One region of the Staphylococcus parequorum genome, then DNA from elsewhere that is predicted to be linked to it. Evidence: riboswitches for the same ligand, from Rfam matches in the RefSeq annotation. Region 1 holds a riboswitch; the other holds the start of a gene.

Evidence for each region. Region 1 has a riboswitch for FMN ahead of AAA453_RS08410 (ECF transporter S component). Riboswitches for the same ligand answer to the same signal wherever they lie in the genome.
Region 2: it holds a riboswitch for FMN, as region 1 does, so the genes downstream of both, ribD (bifunctional diaminohydroxyphosphoribosylaminopyrimidine deaminase/5-amino-6-(5-phosphoribosylamino)uracil reductase RibD) here and AAA453_RS08410 (ECF transporter S component) in region 1, are expected to answer to the same signal.

Annotation. Positions count from the first base shown of each region.
Region 1 covers NZ_CP150682.1:1,729,050-1,737,362, reverse strand. Annotated here, with positions in the region: gene ypdA (bacillithiol disulfide reductase YpdA) at 1-646, opposite strand, end outside; gene ebpS (elastin-binding protein EbpS) at 841-2,652, opposite strand; gene AAA453_RS08425 (RecQ family ATP-dependent DNA helicase) at 2,801-4,180, opposite strand; gene AAA453_RS08420 (helix-turn-helix domain-containing protein) at 4,167-5,132, opposite strand; gene AAA453_RS08415 (ferredoxin) at 5,242-5,490, shown strand; gene AAA453_RS08410 (ECF transporter S component) at 5,739-6,284, opposite strand; FMN riboswitch at 6,350-6,485, opposite strand; gene AAA453_RS08405 (ATP-binding protein) at 6,720-8,313, opposite strand, start outside.
Region 2 covers NZ_CP150682.1:1,437,826-1,446,138, forward strand. Annotated here, with positions in the region: gene AAA453_RS07010 (hypothetical protein) at 1-278, shown strand, start outside; gene AAA453_RS07015 (competence protein ComK) at 289-732, opposite strand; gene AAA453_RS07020 (sigma-70 family RNA polymerase sigma factor) at 751-1,215, opposite strand; gene AAA453_RS07025 (hypothetical protein) at 1,436-1,660, shown strand; gene AAA453_RS07030 (N-acetylglucosaminidase) at 1,824-2,675, shown strand; gene AAA453_RS07035 (osmoprotectant ABC transporter substrate-binding protein) at 3,227-4,153, opposite strand; gene AAA453_RS07040 (FAD/NAD(P)-binding protein) at 4,330-5,799, shown strand; FMN riboswitch at 6,084-6,217, shown strand; gene ribD (bifunctional diaminohydroxyphosphoribosylaminopyrimidine deaminase/5-amino-6-(5-phosphoribosylamino)uracil reductase RibD) at 6,378-7,421, shown strand; gene ribE (riboflavin synthase) at 7,428-8,060, shown strand; gene AAA453_RS07055 (bifunctional 3,4-dihydroxy-2-butanone-4-phosphate synthase/GTP cyclohydrolase II) at 8,071-8,313, shown strand, end outside.

The sequences.
Region 1 (8,313 bases):
ATGCCATGTTAATTTTTTCATGGCGTACTAGAGATTCGAAATTCGGTAGAATCCATGGTTTAATTGCCTTTGGATAATCTTCTCCACGATAAATAACTGTTACGTTAGCCCCAGCTTTTTCTAACTCTAAAGCTGCATCTACAGCTGAGTTTTTACCTCCGACAATTACAACATTTTGGTCAAAGTAAGGATGTGCTTCTTTAAAATAATGCATTACTTTCGGAAGCTCAGCTCCATCTACTTCAAGATGATTATGATGACCATAATAGCCAGTTGCTACAGTAAGGAATCTACATTGGTAGACATCTTTAGTTGTTGTAATCGTAAAACGGTTATTAATTTTTTTCACTGTGAGGACTTCTTCGAAAGCATTAACTCGCAATTGATGATGCTTAACCACTGCTCTGTAATATACTAGAGCTTGATTTCTATGTGGTTTGCTTTCTTCAACAATAAATGGAATATCCCCAATACTTAATTTATCACTTGATGAAAAGAAAGTTTGATGTGTAGGATAATTATAGATTGCATCTACAACATTTCCTTTTTCAATAACTAAAGTATCAATACCTTTTTTCTTTTGTTCAATAGCAGCACTTAATCCGCAAGGACCGCCACCAATAATTATACTTTCAACTGTTTGCATAGTTTATTTGTCCTCCTTATACCACCAATATATTATACCAGTAGTTTAGAAAAAACCAAATGATAGAAATCGAATATTTTTGCACAAATGATATTGACGCTTTATTAAACTTAAAAAATTAATGAAAAAACGACAAAACTCACTAATTTAAGGAGTTTGGTCGTTTAATTGGTTTTTACTTATAAGGTGATGAACTATTGTGGAATAACAAGGCGTTGTCCATTATGGATTTCATTTCCTTGTAGATTATTTGCTTGTCTGATTTTTTCAACGTTTTCAGGAGAACCACTACCATAATATTGAATAGCAATTCTATATAGGTTTTGACCATTGACTACATGTGATTGTTGGCCAGAGTTACTATTTGCTTGTTCGCTATCTTGGTTGTTAGTTGCTTGTGATTGATCTGAAGATGAATTGCTTTGAGCGTTAGATTGATCACTTTGTTGATCTTGACCGCTCTGACTGTTTTGGTCGCTTTGACCTTGACTGTCTTGCGTATTATTTGTTGCATCTTGTGAACCATTGCTAGCTGAATCAGAATTTGCATCGTTACTTGATTGATCAGAATTTGCATCACTGTTTGCTTGGTCAGTGTTTTCGCTATCAGAATTGGCAGAATCTGAACCGCTATTGCTGTCTTCTGAGTTTGCAGATGAGTTATCTTTGTCTTCATCTTTATTGGCTTTATCATCTTCTGATTTTTTATCTTCATCTTTTTCTTTTTCAGAATCAGACTTACTATCTTTATTATCAGCTACTTTTTTGTCATCGCTATTTTTGTCACCATCGTCATCGCCAGTTAAAGCCATGCCACCGAAAATAGCAATTGCAGCTAATATTAATATCGCAGCTAATATTGGTAATAATTTACCTAATAAACCGCCTTTTTTCTTTTTCTTATTATCGTCATCATTGTTATCACCATTATTACCATTGCCGCCATTACCATTACCGCCGTTGCCATTGCCGCCAGCTTTAGAATGTGCCGCTGCGGCAGCACCTGTTCCGGCAGCAGCAGCGCCACCAGCTACAGCAGCACCTTTTTTCTTAGAACCATTTTTTTCTTTGTTCTTTTCATCTTTATCTTGTGCTTCGTTTTCGCTGTGATTATCTTTATTGTCTTTGTTGCCTTTGTGCTTGCCAGCAGCATAAGCACCTGCACCAGTTGCAGCGGCACCTCCAGCTACAGCAGCGCCTTTTTTCTTAGAGTTATCTTTATCTTGCTCTTTTTTATCTTGATCTTCTATATCTTTTTCATTTTTATTCTGCTCGGTTGCTTTATTGTTATTATCTTGGTTGTTATCTTGCTTATGTTCATCTTTGTTATCACTATGCTTGCCAGCAGCATAAGCACCTGCACCAGTTGCGGCAGCGGCGCCTCCAGCTACAGCAGCACCTTTTTTCTTAGAACTATTATTATCATTTTCTGAATGCGAAGCATCATCTGATTTGTCTGCTTGTTCGTTATCAGAGTTGTTGATATTTTGTTCATTATCATTTAAGTCATTTTCTGAATCTTTATTATCATTGTGCTTTCCAGCAGCATAAGCACCTGCACCAGTTGCAGCAGTGCCACCAGCTACAGCAGCACCTTTCTTATTAGATTCATTATCTTTTTGTGATTCAATATTTTCATTGGAATCATTTTGGTTTTCTTTTGTATTTTGATTGTTTGTAGATCCAGGGTTTAAATCATTATTCTTCGAAGGATCTTTTGTTGAGTTATTATTATCTTGTGGTGATTGATTTTCGCCTTGAACTTCATCATTGTCATGTTCAGGCTGATTATCTGAATTTTGATTTGTAGCTGTGTCACGTCTGCGCTGTCTTCTTTGAGCGTTTCTAGGAGGGAATTGTTCGTCTGTCTTATCAGAAACTTCCTCTTTTACGTTGTCAACTGAACCGTTAACGGAATCCTTTGCATTGTCTTGATGTTCTTTTGGATCAATGGATTGACGATTTTTTTCAAAATCATCTTTAAAATTGTTGTTAGACAAATTCATCATCCTTCCTCGTTTTAATTTAAGTATATACTGTTATACCCTAAAAATAAGTAAATATGTATAACTTTTTATGCAAAAAATCACTATTAAACTAGTATATATGTAGTATTATAGCTTGTTTGAAAAAGTGAAGTAAAGTATTTGTCTATTATTTAAACAAATTTTGTATTTTTTCATTAAAATCCATTTTTCTTTTTACTTTTTTTCTATTAATTAAATTAATTACATTTAAATCAGAATCATTATCACAGCATTGATCAGGTCTTTTACTTAACGTTTCACCAAAGAATTCCATCATATAAGTGCGTCGACATTGGTCTAGGTTTTTGTATCCTAGCATACGTATATAACCTTGGCGTTTTCGTTGATAGGTCCTGTCAAATATCGTACGCAACTCAGTAAATGAGTAATAGCTATTTAATATTTCTAATATTTCAAATTTATCCGGAGTTACAAAGGCACCTACTTCAAAGGCATCTACATCCTCAGTGGTCATCATATCCGTAAATAATAGTGTTTCTAGTAAAAAACTATCGTCAGGTTGAAATAAACTAATTGCTTGACTGTCAGCCCCATCACGACCAGCACGACCAATTTCTTGCATGTAGTTTGATGGACTTGTTGATAAATGGTAATGAAAAATAGAACGTATATCTTTTTTATTAATGCCCATACCAAATGCACTAGTTGCCACGATGATAGGTATTTCATTATTTAAAAATTGATGCTGAACTGTGTGCCGTTCTTGATAAGATAAATCTCCATGATAAATACCTGTTAAAAATCCATAGTTATATATTTCTTTTGCTAAGGTTAGGCACACTTTTTTGGAAGAAACATATATAATTGTAGGTCCTGAATTTTCTAATGCTGGAAGTAACCATTTTAATTTAGCTTCATCGTCTGCGAAATTTTTATGTGTTAAAGAAATATTGTCTCTATTCATACTCGTTTTAATGACATGAAAAGATTTTTTAAACATATCATTTAAATCATAAGTTAAATAATTCGGTGCTGTTGCAGTCAGAGCAAGCACGGTTGCTGTCGGAAAACGTGCGATAATTTTACCTATAAGTGCATAGTGTGGTCTGAAATCATATCCCCATTCAGATAAGCAATGTGCTTCATCTAATACGACCATGCCGATATTCAAATTTTTAATGAGTTTGAAATTTTGCGGTTGGAGTATAAATTCTGGACTTAAATAGATAAATCGACTTTTTGTTAGTGATTCAATGTTTCTTTTTCTCTCATTTTCATCCATGCCTGAATGAATACAACAGACATGATGTTCACCATGTAATTTGAGTTGCATGACTTGATCATCCATCAAAGAAATGAGTGGTGAAATGATGAGAGTCGGTTGTTGACGTATGTATGTTGGTAATTGATAACAAAGACTTTTACCACTTCCTGTAGGTAAAATACCTAATGTATCTTCATTGTTCAATACACTTTCTATAATCTCTTGTTGACCAGGTTTAAAAGTCTCAAACCCGAACCACTTTTTTAGCTCATGTTGTAACATTGATTTCACCTCTCTCAATTCCAACGATAATCAATTTCAATTCAAAATAGCTGAGGTCAGAAAATATTTCTTTATAATTGCGTAGCCTCTCGCTACGATGTGAAATGTAATAAGTCATGAAATCAGTATAAGTTGAATGTGTTAAATAATCTTCATAATTCGATATGTAGCCTTTTATAAATAGCTCTAAAATATGATCATCTATCGTATTAGGTTTAACATTTTGTTGTGCAGCCAATTGTTCGAAGTTTAATCCATTTTGTAAACCTACGTAAGTTTGCTCTGTTTTATTTAATAATGATGGTAGCACAATCAGTTTATTTAACAGTGGATAGTTAGATTCGTGCTCAATCTCGTACATTAATGTGACTAAATCTGTAAATTCTAATTCAAATAAGTGTTCTTGTGGTATGTCTTCTATTAAACTAATTTGTTGTCGTGTATACATACTTTCTTCAAAACCTTGTAGGTAATAGTGAATATATATTGTGTTGTTTTTATTCAACATAGATTGGAATAATGTCGTAAGTTCTGCAATGAATTGGTCCTGTAATTGATTGCTTATAATTTCTTTATATACAAATTTAACTTGTTGGTGTACAGTACTATGTTGAGTAATAGGTACGAATTGATAGACCTTATGTTTAGTATTAGATAGGGTCTGAGTTAATAATTGTATGGCTTTAAATGTGTTAGTTAAACTATCAAACGTATGTCTCGGATGATTAGCGATATTTTGATAGCTATTATCTTGAGCATTAAATTGATTGAAATATCGCTCGAACGACTGATATTTCAAGTTAGGCATGCTGTGATATAATGACAAGAGTTGTTGACTACAGGCATCAAAAAAGGTTTGATGTGACTTTTTCCCTGTGATAATATTAAATATACTTTTTTCAGTTTTGTAATTGTGTGCATGTGTTTGTGCAAATTGGATTATATTATACATGTTTACTCCCTCATTCTATAAAACGAAAACATTTGAAAAATCTTAAAACAGTGACTACAATAATAATTGTGCTATTAGTGTAGCATTTTTGTCAAAGGAGGCGAAGAAATTGGCTAAATATACAATTGTTGATATGGATACATGCATTGCATGTGGTGCTTGTGGTGCCGCTGCCCCTGATATATATGACTATGATGATGAAGGTATTGCTTATGTGATACTAGATGACAACAAAGGTACAGCAGAGGTGCCGGAAGAATTATATGAGGATATGGAAGATGCGTTAGATGGTTGTCCTACTGATTCAATTAAAATTGAAGAAGAATCATTTGATGGAGATGCGTTAAAGTTTGAATAAAAGCAAGTTTAGTACCATAAAAGTAAGTATGCGATTTATACTTAATAATATATAATAAGCGTTTGTCTAAATATAGTGATTACTAACTATATTTACTAATGGCTACGTTTAAGGTTAGCGTGTTCACATTGCATGGAGCATGCTAATTTTTATGTCTAAAATGATTTTAAATTATGAATAGTTGATTTAATATATAAAAACAGGGCGATTTCTGTATTACTTTAATAGAAATCGCCCTGTTTTTATATTTATTTTGGTAATACATTTTTTAAACGTTTAAATAAAAGAATGAACACTATAGAAATAATAGCGCCTTTAATAATGTTGAATGGAATAACACCAGATACAATGACAATCTTAACGTTTTCTACAACATTAGATAAATTCATAATCATGCCATATAAAGGTAACAACACAAAGTAGTTCAAGATACTTAGAATAATTGTCATTACAATAGTTGCTACAGTAAAACCTATAATCTGTGATTTAAGGTTATATTTGTTTTTAGTAACATAATAAGCTGTTAGTAAAAAACTGGATGCTGCTAAAAAGTTAGCAACTGGACCTACTGGATCTCCAAGATTAAATAAAAAGTTTAATAAATTTTTTATAAATTCTACAATGATACCAGCGAGCGGTCCGAGTGTGAATGTAGCTAATAATGCGGGCACATCACTAAAGTCTAAAGTTAAATAAGGCGGTAAAAATGGTATTGGAAATTTTATAAACATCAATATAAAAGAAACCGCACTTAACATACTTATCGTAATAAGTCGTTTTGTTTGTTGTTGCATATTAAATTATCTCCTTCCATTCATCTTTCATCGAATAGGAGGATTTAACAGCACAACAAATAACCCTCCATCTTCTCCCATCCAGACTTTACTGTCGGCTCTAGATTTTCACTAGATCAGCCATTTATTTAAATGAAAATAAATGGGTCGCAGGCTTTAATTACTGCCGGTTGGGAATTACACCCTACCCCGAAGATGAATATCTTAAATTTTTATAAATATATCATAGCTTATTACTCAGGTAAAAACAATACTATTGCTCTAAATATGCTAAAAAGGGAGTAAAAGCGACTAAATTAAAGAAAACCTACACTTTTTAGTGAGTCTGCAAGCATAATTGATAATAAAGACCGGCGAAATAACAATAATGATTTCGCCGGTCTTTATATTAATGTTTGATTAGTTTAATTGAAGCAGTAACCACTCAACTATTTTCTATAACATCTCATTATTAGTTAACTTTGGTAATTTGACAATAAATGTTGTTCCTTTACCTAGTTTACTTTTAACGTCAATACTGCCACCATGTTCATCTATAATCATTCGACATATAAATAAACCTAGACCTGTACCTTGTTTACCACGTTTACGCGAGGAATCAACTTTATAAAAACGTTCAAACACTTGTTGTAGATGCTCTGGCGCAATACCAGAGCCCGTGTCTGTAATATATAATATGTTTTCTGTCTCTGTTTCCCCATAACTGATAGTGATGGCATCTCCTGCTTCGGTATACCTTGTTGCATTGTCTATCAAATTAGTTAAGACTTGTTCAATTCGATCTAAATCATAATACCACAGCTGTTCGTGCGTATTTGGATTTAAATTGATGCTTAAACCTAAACTCTCTGCATGACTTTGATATTTTTGTTGCATTTTATTTAGCAATGTATCAATTGGCTGAACAGATTTTTCTACCGTTAGCCCCTCAGCATCCATACGTGCAACACTGAGAAGCTCATTTACAAGTCGATTTAAGCGTTTAGTTTCATCTAGTACAATAGATAGTGATTCATGTATTTCATCGGGCTCTGTGACGATGCCGTCCACTATAGACTCAGTATAGCCTTGTAGTAATGAAATAGGCGTACGTAATTCATGTGAAACATTAGCAATAAAATCTTTTTTCATTTGGTCTATGTTATGTTCGTTTGTCATATCACGAATAATAGCTACGATACCACTACGACCATCTGGTTGAATTTGATCAATATAACTCGTTATTATTACTAAATAACGCGTATTTATTTCATATTCTTCAAATTGTGTTTGCTTGTTTTTGAAAGTACGTTCATTTTGTTTATCAAGCTTTTTGAGTTCATGATCACCAAGTATTTGAAGTGTGTTTTGAGCCATTTTATTAGAAATTATAATTTCTTTTTTATCATTGTATCCCAATACACCTTCAATCATAGAATTGATTAAACTATCACGAATATTTTTTGAAGATGACAAGGCATCTATATGTTGTTGAATTTCAGAACTCATCGTATTAAACGTACGAGATAATTCACCAATTTCATCGCGCGTATTTACAGGTACGACTTGAGCATAATCTCCTTTAGAAACTTTCAAGGCCTGTGTCCGTAAATTTCGTAACGGTTTTGTTATACGAGATGATAAGAAAAAGGCAAAAACGGTTGTAATTGCTAAGAAGATAATAGCGATAATTAAAATAATAACTGTAATTACGTTATTGGTTTCTTCAATCGTTTTTAAATCTTGATAGATAAATACGCCACTGTAGTTATTATTTCGATTATTATCTTGCTCAGTCAAGTTTTTAGCAGGATAACCAATTAACACATAAGTCCGCTGTTGCCCATTGATTTTGACAGTAACGTGTTCTGAAATTTGTTTTCCTTTATCAAACACTTGGTTATAATCTTTATTGTTTTTAATTTCTTTAAACATCTTGTCTTTAATTTTATCTTTATGTTGGCTCACCATATGCTTATCATTCATAATAATAAGCCCATCTGGGTTTTCTATCAATTTACGACTGTATTCAATAGCTGTAGTTTTATCA
Region 2 (8,313 bases), 290 kb from region 1:
AAGAGAAAGTTGTATCATCAACACAATTATTTGCATTGCTTATAGGTATTTTAATCACATATATCGTGCTCTTAGGTTTGTTTTTATTTGGTTTTTTGACAAGTCTATCATCTGTGCAATACTTTATTAAACCTGAAGTGCAATTATCTACAACCACTGTTATTTTGACCTTGATTGGCTCAATATTACTATTAATCGTTAGTTTATATTTGATTAAAATGGTAACTGCTTATTTTACGAAAAAATTATTAGAATATAAGCATAATAAAGCACTATAGTTGAATCGTGTTAAGTTAAATGGTGAGAAAGTGTTAAACTTTCTTGCCATTTTTTATGAATAAATACATAGGAAGCATTAACTGTAATATAGGTAGCATTAACTGTAATATAGGTAGCATTTTCAAAATATATAATTGTTTGTGTTCCTTTTGACTTTAATCCAGTGATTGGGATTGCGTTAATATAATATTGTATTGGTGAGCGCTGTGGTTTTACTGGAAATAATGTTATATCGCTATTAATAAATATTGGAACGATCTTGCGTATTTTTAGTAATTGTTTGGCTTGTTTCGTCTGAAGTGTTAAAGATAAATGTCGTGATTCTAAAAAATAATTTAACGTGAGATTAATTGTAGTAGGGTAAGTGAATTGGTGCGTAGTATATTGGCATATTGTTAATATTTCTGGTCCAAGAACTGTTTTGAAATAAAGCAATTGAGTAAGTGGCGTCATATCATATTCACCTCAATCTTAGGTATAAAATTTCAAATGTTTTTGTTGAATTCGTTTTTGATAGTTTTTTAAAGTTGAGACAGAACAATTTAGAAGTTTTGCAATTTCATATTGTTTAAGTCCTGCAAATTTTAATCGTAACCATTGTTGCTCTTTATCAGTCAATAATGATAAAAATTGTTGGAAAACTAGCATACTGTCATAATCATCATTATATAAAGAAGCTTTAACTTCTTGTTCTATAGGATCAACTAGTAGTAGTGGTTGGTGTTTGCGGAAAAGGTCTATCAAATAGAAATTTAATCGTGAATATAAGAAGGTGTTTAATGAGCTGCTTTTTTGTGAATTGTAGATTTTGCTTAGCTCCCACATTTTAATTAAGAGGAGTTGAGCATATTCATCATAATTGTACTTAATATTGTACTTTTTTAATAGATAATGAATAATATGTTTGTACTTTTTATAAACTTCTTCAAAGGTCATTCATTCTCTCCATTGTCGTATATACAACATATATTTCCGGATGTTATTATTTTATTATAAGAAATAGTAATTTTCATTTGCCAAATAGGGATAATAGGTGTTAAATAGTAGTCATAAGATAGATAAATTTTAAGTTTTATAACATTAGCGCGTATTCAACTTAAAGATATAACACTTTAGAGGTATATTATTATCTTCGGACAATTATCAGGAGGTTTATATGGATTACGCATATTTAAATTTAGAACATTTTTTTGCAAGGCATGATGATTTGGATACGATTAAAGATAAATCAGATTTTGTTATGATAAACAACATGGCAAAAGAAATGATGTATCGAGATGGGGAAATAGAAGGTACGATTGATTTAAATCGTTATTTTTATAAAAATAGATCACAAGCTGCAAGCTTTATTATAATGGATTATTATAAAAGTCAAGAGTAATGAAATTAAAATTTCATTACTTTTTTTATGAATATGTAACAACGTTCATATTAAATTGTCTGTTCAAGTAATTAGTGTTAAACTTTATAATCGGATGGCTTTAAAGCTATGATACATATGACGAAGGCGTGTCCTTCCTAATTATTACCTAAGAGGTGTAAACATGACGAAGCATAAAAAAGGCTCAATTCTATCAATCATTGGTTTATTGATAGTCTTAGGTGTAGCTGCGGTTGTTGTTTTTTCAATGATCTCAGATCAAATCTTTTTTAAAGAAGTTGACGAACAAGAAAAAGTAGAAAATCTTAAAGTAACTTTGGATAAAGCATCAAAAAAACAAATTGATAATTATACTAGCCAACAAGTTTCAAGCAAAGATAATAAAACATGGAGAGATGCGTCATCTACTGAGATAAAAGCTGCGATGAACAGTAGTGAATTTATTGAAAGTGATACGCAAAAATACCAATTTTTAGAATTAGATAAGTATCAAGGTATTGATGAAAATAGAATAAAACGCATGCTCATAGATAACCCTACGTTGTTAGAGCATTCAGATGATTTTATAAAAGCAGCACAGGATAAGCACGTCAATGAAGTTTATTTAATTTCACATGCGTTACTTGAAACAGGCTCTGCTAAAAGTGAGCTTGCAAGTGGTGTAGAAATTGATGGTAAAAAATATTATAACTTCTTTGGTGTAGGTGCACTTGATGAAGATCCGATTAAAACAGGTTCAGAATATGCTAAAAAACATGGCTGGGACACACCACAAAAAGCAATTAGTGGTGGGGCTAACTTCATTCATGATCACTTTCTATCTAATGAAGATCAAAACACGCTTTATAGTATGAGATGGAATCCTAAAAATCCAGGAGAACACCAATACGCTACAGACATTAAATGGGCTGAAAGTAATGCGACTTTAATGGCTCATTTCTATGAAGATATGAAAACAGAAGGTAAATATTATAAATATTTTGTTTATAAAGATGATGAAAAGCACAAAAATTAGATAAGTATTTGAAATATTATTTCTAATACAATAGAACGAAGAATACCAATTGCTATAAAAGCAGTTGGTTTCAGACTGCCAACAAAGCCTCTGATTTTGTTGGCAGTTTTTTTGTGCATGCTTTCCGCTGGCACTGCCTTAGCCTGTAGTCTTCAGCTAGTGATTTATTAACGAGTCAGGCGTCGGCCCAAATTACTGCCAATATTTTAATATTTATAAATTAAACAGTGATGGTGTTTATTATGTTGAATCAATCAATTGATAATGGCAGAGCATCTATAAATCCTATTTTTTAATTGATATTATTCTCTTGAAGTAAGCTTTATTTATTAATTTCATAATTTATATAAAAAAAGAGTCTCCAATTTTGGAAACTCTTTTTTATTATTCTACTTTGTTTTTTTTGCTTATAAGAATGAAGAACATGAGCGCTGATATAAACACTTTTATAGTAAATTTCATATTATCACATCCTAATCTATGCCAACATATTAACATTAAATGGGTGTGAAGATACATCAATAACTACATACAGGTGTATATACTGAGCATTATTCTTTTTCAAAGTAATTGTGCTCTTTTAAAAATTCTTCTGCAACAACTGCGGGCTCTTTGCCTTCTCCATCTGCTTCATAATTTAATTTTTGCATTTGCTCCGTACTTATTTTATCGTTCAATTTATTAAGTGCTTTCTTAACTTCTGGTTGTTCTTTTAAAAGTTTATTTGGTGCTACAGCACTTGCATCATATGTTGGGAAGAACTTTTTATCATCTTCAAGTACTACTAAATCATAAGCTGCAATTCTACCATCAGTCGTATAGCCTAGTGCAACATCTAATTTTTTACTTTTCAAAGCATCGTAAACGAGTCCGATTTGCATCGGTTTAATAGAATCAAAAGCAAAGCCATAATGTGCTTGGAAAGGTGCATAACCATCGCCCCCACGTTTAATCCAAGTGGTATCTGTGCCTACATCTACTTGATCTTTTACTTTTTCTAAATCTGAAACAGTATGTAAATCATATTTTTCAGCAGTTTCTTTGGTTACCATAAAGGCAAAGGTATTTTCAAAACCATATGAATCAAAAAAGGTCTGATTAAATTTTTGCTGAAACAATTTTTTAGTTAAAGCCATCGCTTTTTTAGGGTCAGTAACGGGTTCAGACTCAAGGACACCCACTAAATCTGTCCCAGTATATCGCGTGCTCGAAATATCAGCATCGTTATTCATTAGCGCATTATGCTGGATTGTAGCTGAGCCTAAGTTATTAATGATTGAACCTTTAGTTTTACCTTTTGTATCATGTTCGATAAGATCTATGATCATATATGCCATGATTTGAGACTCACTCGTAGCCAAAGCTGAAACTTTAATCTCGTTCTTTGATTGACTTCCACCAAGTCCTGGCAATCCACAACCGGATAATAATATTGTACTTGCTATAATTAAAAATAATAAATGTTTTAAAAATTTCATTGTCTAGCTCCTTAAAATAAGTACAGAAATAATATTTTTTCAATATATTAATATTAACATATTTATCAAAATATTATAACAACGCTAAATTGTACGGTAGTTGAATACATTAGCATGTAATATAAGGTTAATCATTGCTATAATGAATATAAATAAATTTAATAAGGATGTGTACAATGCGAATAGCTATCATAGGAATGGGCACAGCGGGTGTAAGCTTGCTAAAGGAATTAGTGAAACATGATAATTTTGCAACAATGAATATAGACATGTACGATAATCCTAAAAATATGGGGCAAGGTGTACCTTTTCAAAATGACAGTGATCAATTATTAATCAATATGCCTGCGAAACAAATGTCTTTAAATTTAGATAATCAAGGTGAATTTTACGAATGGTACAAATCACAATCGATATTTAAGTTTTCTAATCCGGAGTATTTACCAAGGTTTATATTTGGTCATTATATGAAAGATTTTTTAGAAAAATATAATCAGCAATTTGAAAATGTCCAGATGATTAAAGAAGAAGTGTCAGAAGTTTTCATTGAGGCTGATGTAGGTCAAACGGATGTTAAATATTATGTTTGTACGTCGAAAGACATGTCGAATTGTCAAAAGTATGATGCTGTATTTTTAACGATTGGTACACTGTCATACCATGATCCATACCATTTGAAAGGAAAAAAAGGATATATTCACACACCATATCCAACTTATAATACGTTAGATGATGTGAAGGATACTGACAGAATTGCGATCATTGGCACAGGTTTAGCATCTTTAGATGTAATTCGTTATGTTACTGCACATCATCCTAAATTACCAATTACTATAACAAGTCGCAAAGGTCAATTGCCAAGCGTGAGAGGCGAAATGCCTGACATTGAATTTAAATACTTAACACCAGAAAATTTTAATGCAATAAAGAACGAAAATTTTGGAAACGTACCTTTAGAAAAAGCACTAACTTTATTTATGAAAGATTGTGCATATTATGATATTGCAATTGAAAAATTAGTGCACCGTAGACAAAATGACCCTGTGAAGGATTTAACATATGATTTAGAACACGCAACTGAATTAGGGGCATTCCAAAGTATACTTGAATTAGTAAAAGAGAATTTAAATTGGATTTGGAATAGTTTCAGTAGGGAAGATCAAAAACAATTTTTAAAAGATTACCAATCTATATTAAAGGATAATTCTAATCCAATGCCTCCACGCACAGCTCGATTAATTATAGATCATATCAAAAATGGGACTATTGAAATTAAAAGTGGTCTAGAGGATGTTCAATATGAAGCAAGTCAATTTTGTTTCAAATATAAAAATGAAACAGAGGCAAACCATAAATTTGATGTCGTAATCAACGCAACTGGTTCAAAAACACAACTTTCAGATCTTGATAGTGATGATCAATTGGTTTTGAATCTTGAAAATAGACAGGTTGTACAAGCGCATCCACTTGGTGGTATTCAAATTATTGCTGAAACAAATCAAATTATAAGCCCTCGTTATGGAACACTTAAACACATGTACGCATTAGGTCAATTAACAAATGGAATCAATCAGTCTCGAAATGGTGTAGCAATGATAGTTAAACAAGCAGTTAGCATAGTAAATCAGTTATTACCGAATAAGTAATTACAAAAATAAAAACATTAACTGTATGGTTTCGAGAGGTTAATCTGTTAAATGATAACTAGATTATTAAGGTTATAAAAGTCATAATAAAAATTAATTTATTTTTTCATTAATTTAAGTAAAAAGCTTTTCTTATTAGTATTTAAAGCATTTTAATAATAATAATACGTTAAAAATAAAGCCGACTTAGATAATATGAATTGTCATTCTGCCTAAAATGTAGTACGATATTGGTGTAACTTAGTAAGAGTTACTTGACTCAATCATTAATTACAATTTCATAGATATTCTTTCGGGGCAGGGTGAAATTCCCAACCGGCAGTAAACAAAGCCTGCGACCTGCATTTGATTATTCAAATGTGGCTGATCTAGTGAGATTCTAGAGCCGACAGTAAAGTCTGGATGGGAGAAAGAATGAAGTATAACAAAAACGACACTTTTTAAGTGTTTATTTGGCATACACTTATGTTTGAAAATGGATAAGTGTATTTAACTTGAAGCTAATGATGTTATATCAATATATCCCACACCTGAAATATTTTATTTCAGGTGTTTTTTTATTATTTAGAGGTGATAACGTGAGTCAATATTTAAATTATGCAATCCAATTAGCAAAAATGGTCAATGGTCAAACGGGTGTAAACCCACCTGTAGGCGCGGTAGTTGTTAAAGACGGCCGAATCGTAGGGATGGGCGCACACTTAAAAAAGGGCGATAAACATGCTGAAGTACAAGCGTTAGATATGGCACAAGATGAAGCTAAAGATGGTACCATTTTTATCTCATTAGAGCCATGTACACATTTTGGTTCAACGCCACCTTGTGTAAATAAAATTATTGATTTTGGCATAAAGAAAGTCATATATGCTGTAAAAGATACGACTTTAGCGTCTAACGGTGACGAAATATTACAACATGCAGGAGTAGAAGTTGAATTTCGTCATAATGCAGAAGCAGAACACTTGTACAAAGACTTCTTTATAAGCAAAAGTAAAGAGGTTCCTGAAGTGACAGTTAAAGTAGCTTGTAGTTTAGACGGTAAACAGGCCACTGATGAAGGTGAAAGTAAATGGATTACGAATACAGCCGTTAAGCATGATGTATTCAACTTACGTCATACGCATGATGCTGTACTTACAGGTAGAGGCACGTTAGATGCAGATAACCCTCAATATACAACACGAATTGAGGAAGGTAAGCATCCAATAAAAGTGATTTTATCGCAATCAGGCCAAATTGATTTTGAATTAGACATGTTTAAAAATGCTAATACACCTATTTGGATTTATACACAAAATAAAAACTTGAAAACAGATATTGAACATGTAGAAATTATTATTTTAACTGATTGTTCAATTGAAAATATTTTAATAGATTTATATCAAAAGGGAATTGGGAAATTGTTAGTAGAAGCGGGTCCAACCGTATCTTCAGCATTTCTACAATCTCAATATACGAATGAACTTATCTTATATTATGCCCCGAAAATTATAGGTGGTTCTGGTAATTATCAATTTTATCAAACTAAAAACATTTTTAGATTATCAGAAGTACCACAATTCGAAATTGTTAATTCCCAAATGCTTGAGCAAAACATTAAATTAGAGTTGCGAAAGAAGTGAATAATCATGTTTACCGGTATTGTTGAAGAAATAGGCACGATTAAAAAAATAACGACACAACAATCTGTAGTTAACTTAACAATTGATTGCGAGACCATCTTATCAGACATGCATATAGGAGATTCTATAAGTGTGAATGGCGCATGTTTAACTGTTGTTGATTTTAATAAGCATTCGTTTTCAGTACAAGTAATTAAAGGTACAGAAAATAAGACTTATCTAAATCATTTAAACCAATCTGCAGAAGTGAATTTAGAAAGAGCGATGAGTGGTCAAGGTCGTTTTGGAGGGCACTTTGTGCTCGGGCATGTAGATGAAGTAGCTAAGATTACACGTATACAAGCATCAGATAATTCTAAAATTGTAACAATAAAGCCTACTACTACACTTATTAAACAAATGGTGCCACAAGGATCCATAACTGTAGATGGCGTAAGTTTAACTATTTTTCAATTAAAAGATGCTGAATTCGACATTCATCTCATTCCTGAAACGCGAAGATCCACTATTTTAAATCAAAAACGTGTAGGCGATCCGGTCCATATTGAAACTGATATGTTATTCAAATATGTAGAGAGAATTGTCAGTAATAATGAATCAGGATTAAGCACCGAAAAACTTAGAGCATTTGGATTTTAGGAGGGGTAGTATGAAATTAGATAGTATAGATACAGCGCTTGCGGAGCTTAAAAAAGGTAAAAGTATTGTGGTCGTTGATGATGAAAACAGAGAGAACGAAGGCGACCTAGTAGCTGTGACAGAATGGATGCAAGATAATACCGTTAATTTCATGGCGAAATATGGTAGAGGACTCATCTGTGCACCAATTAGCAAAGATATAGCCAGAAAATTAGAACTCAATCCAATGGTGAGTCATAACTCTGATGTTTAT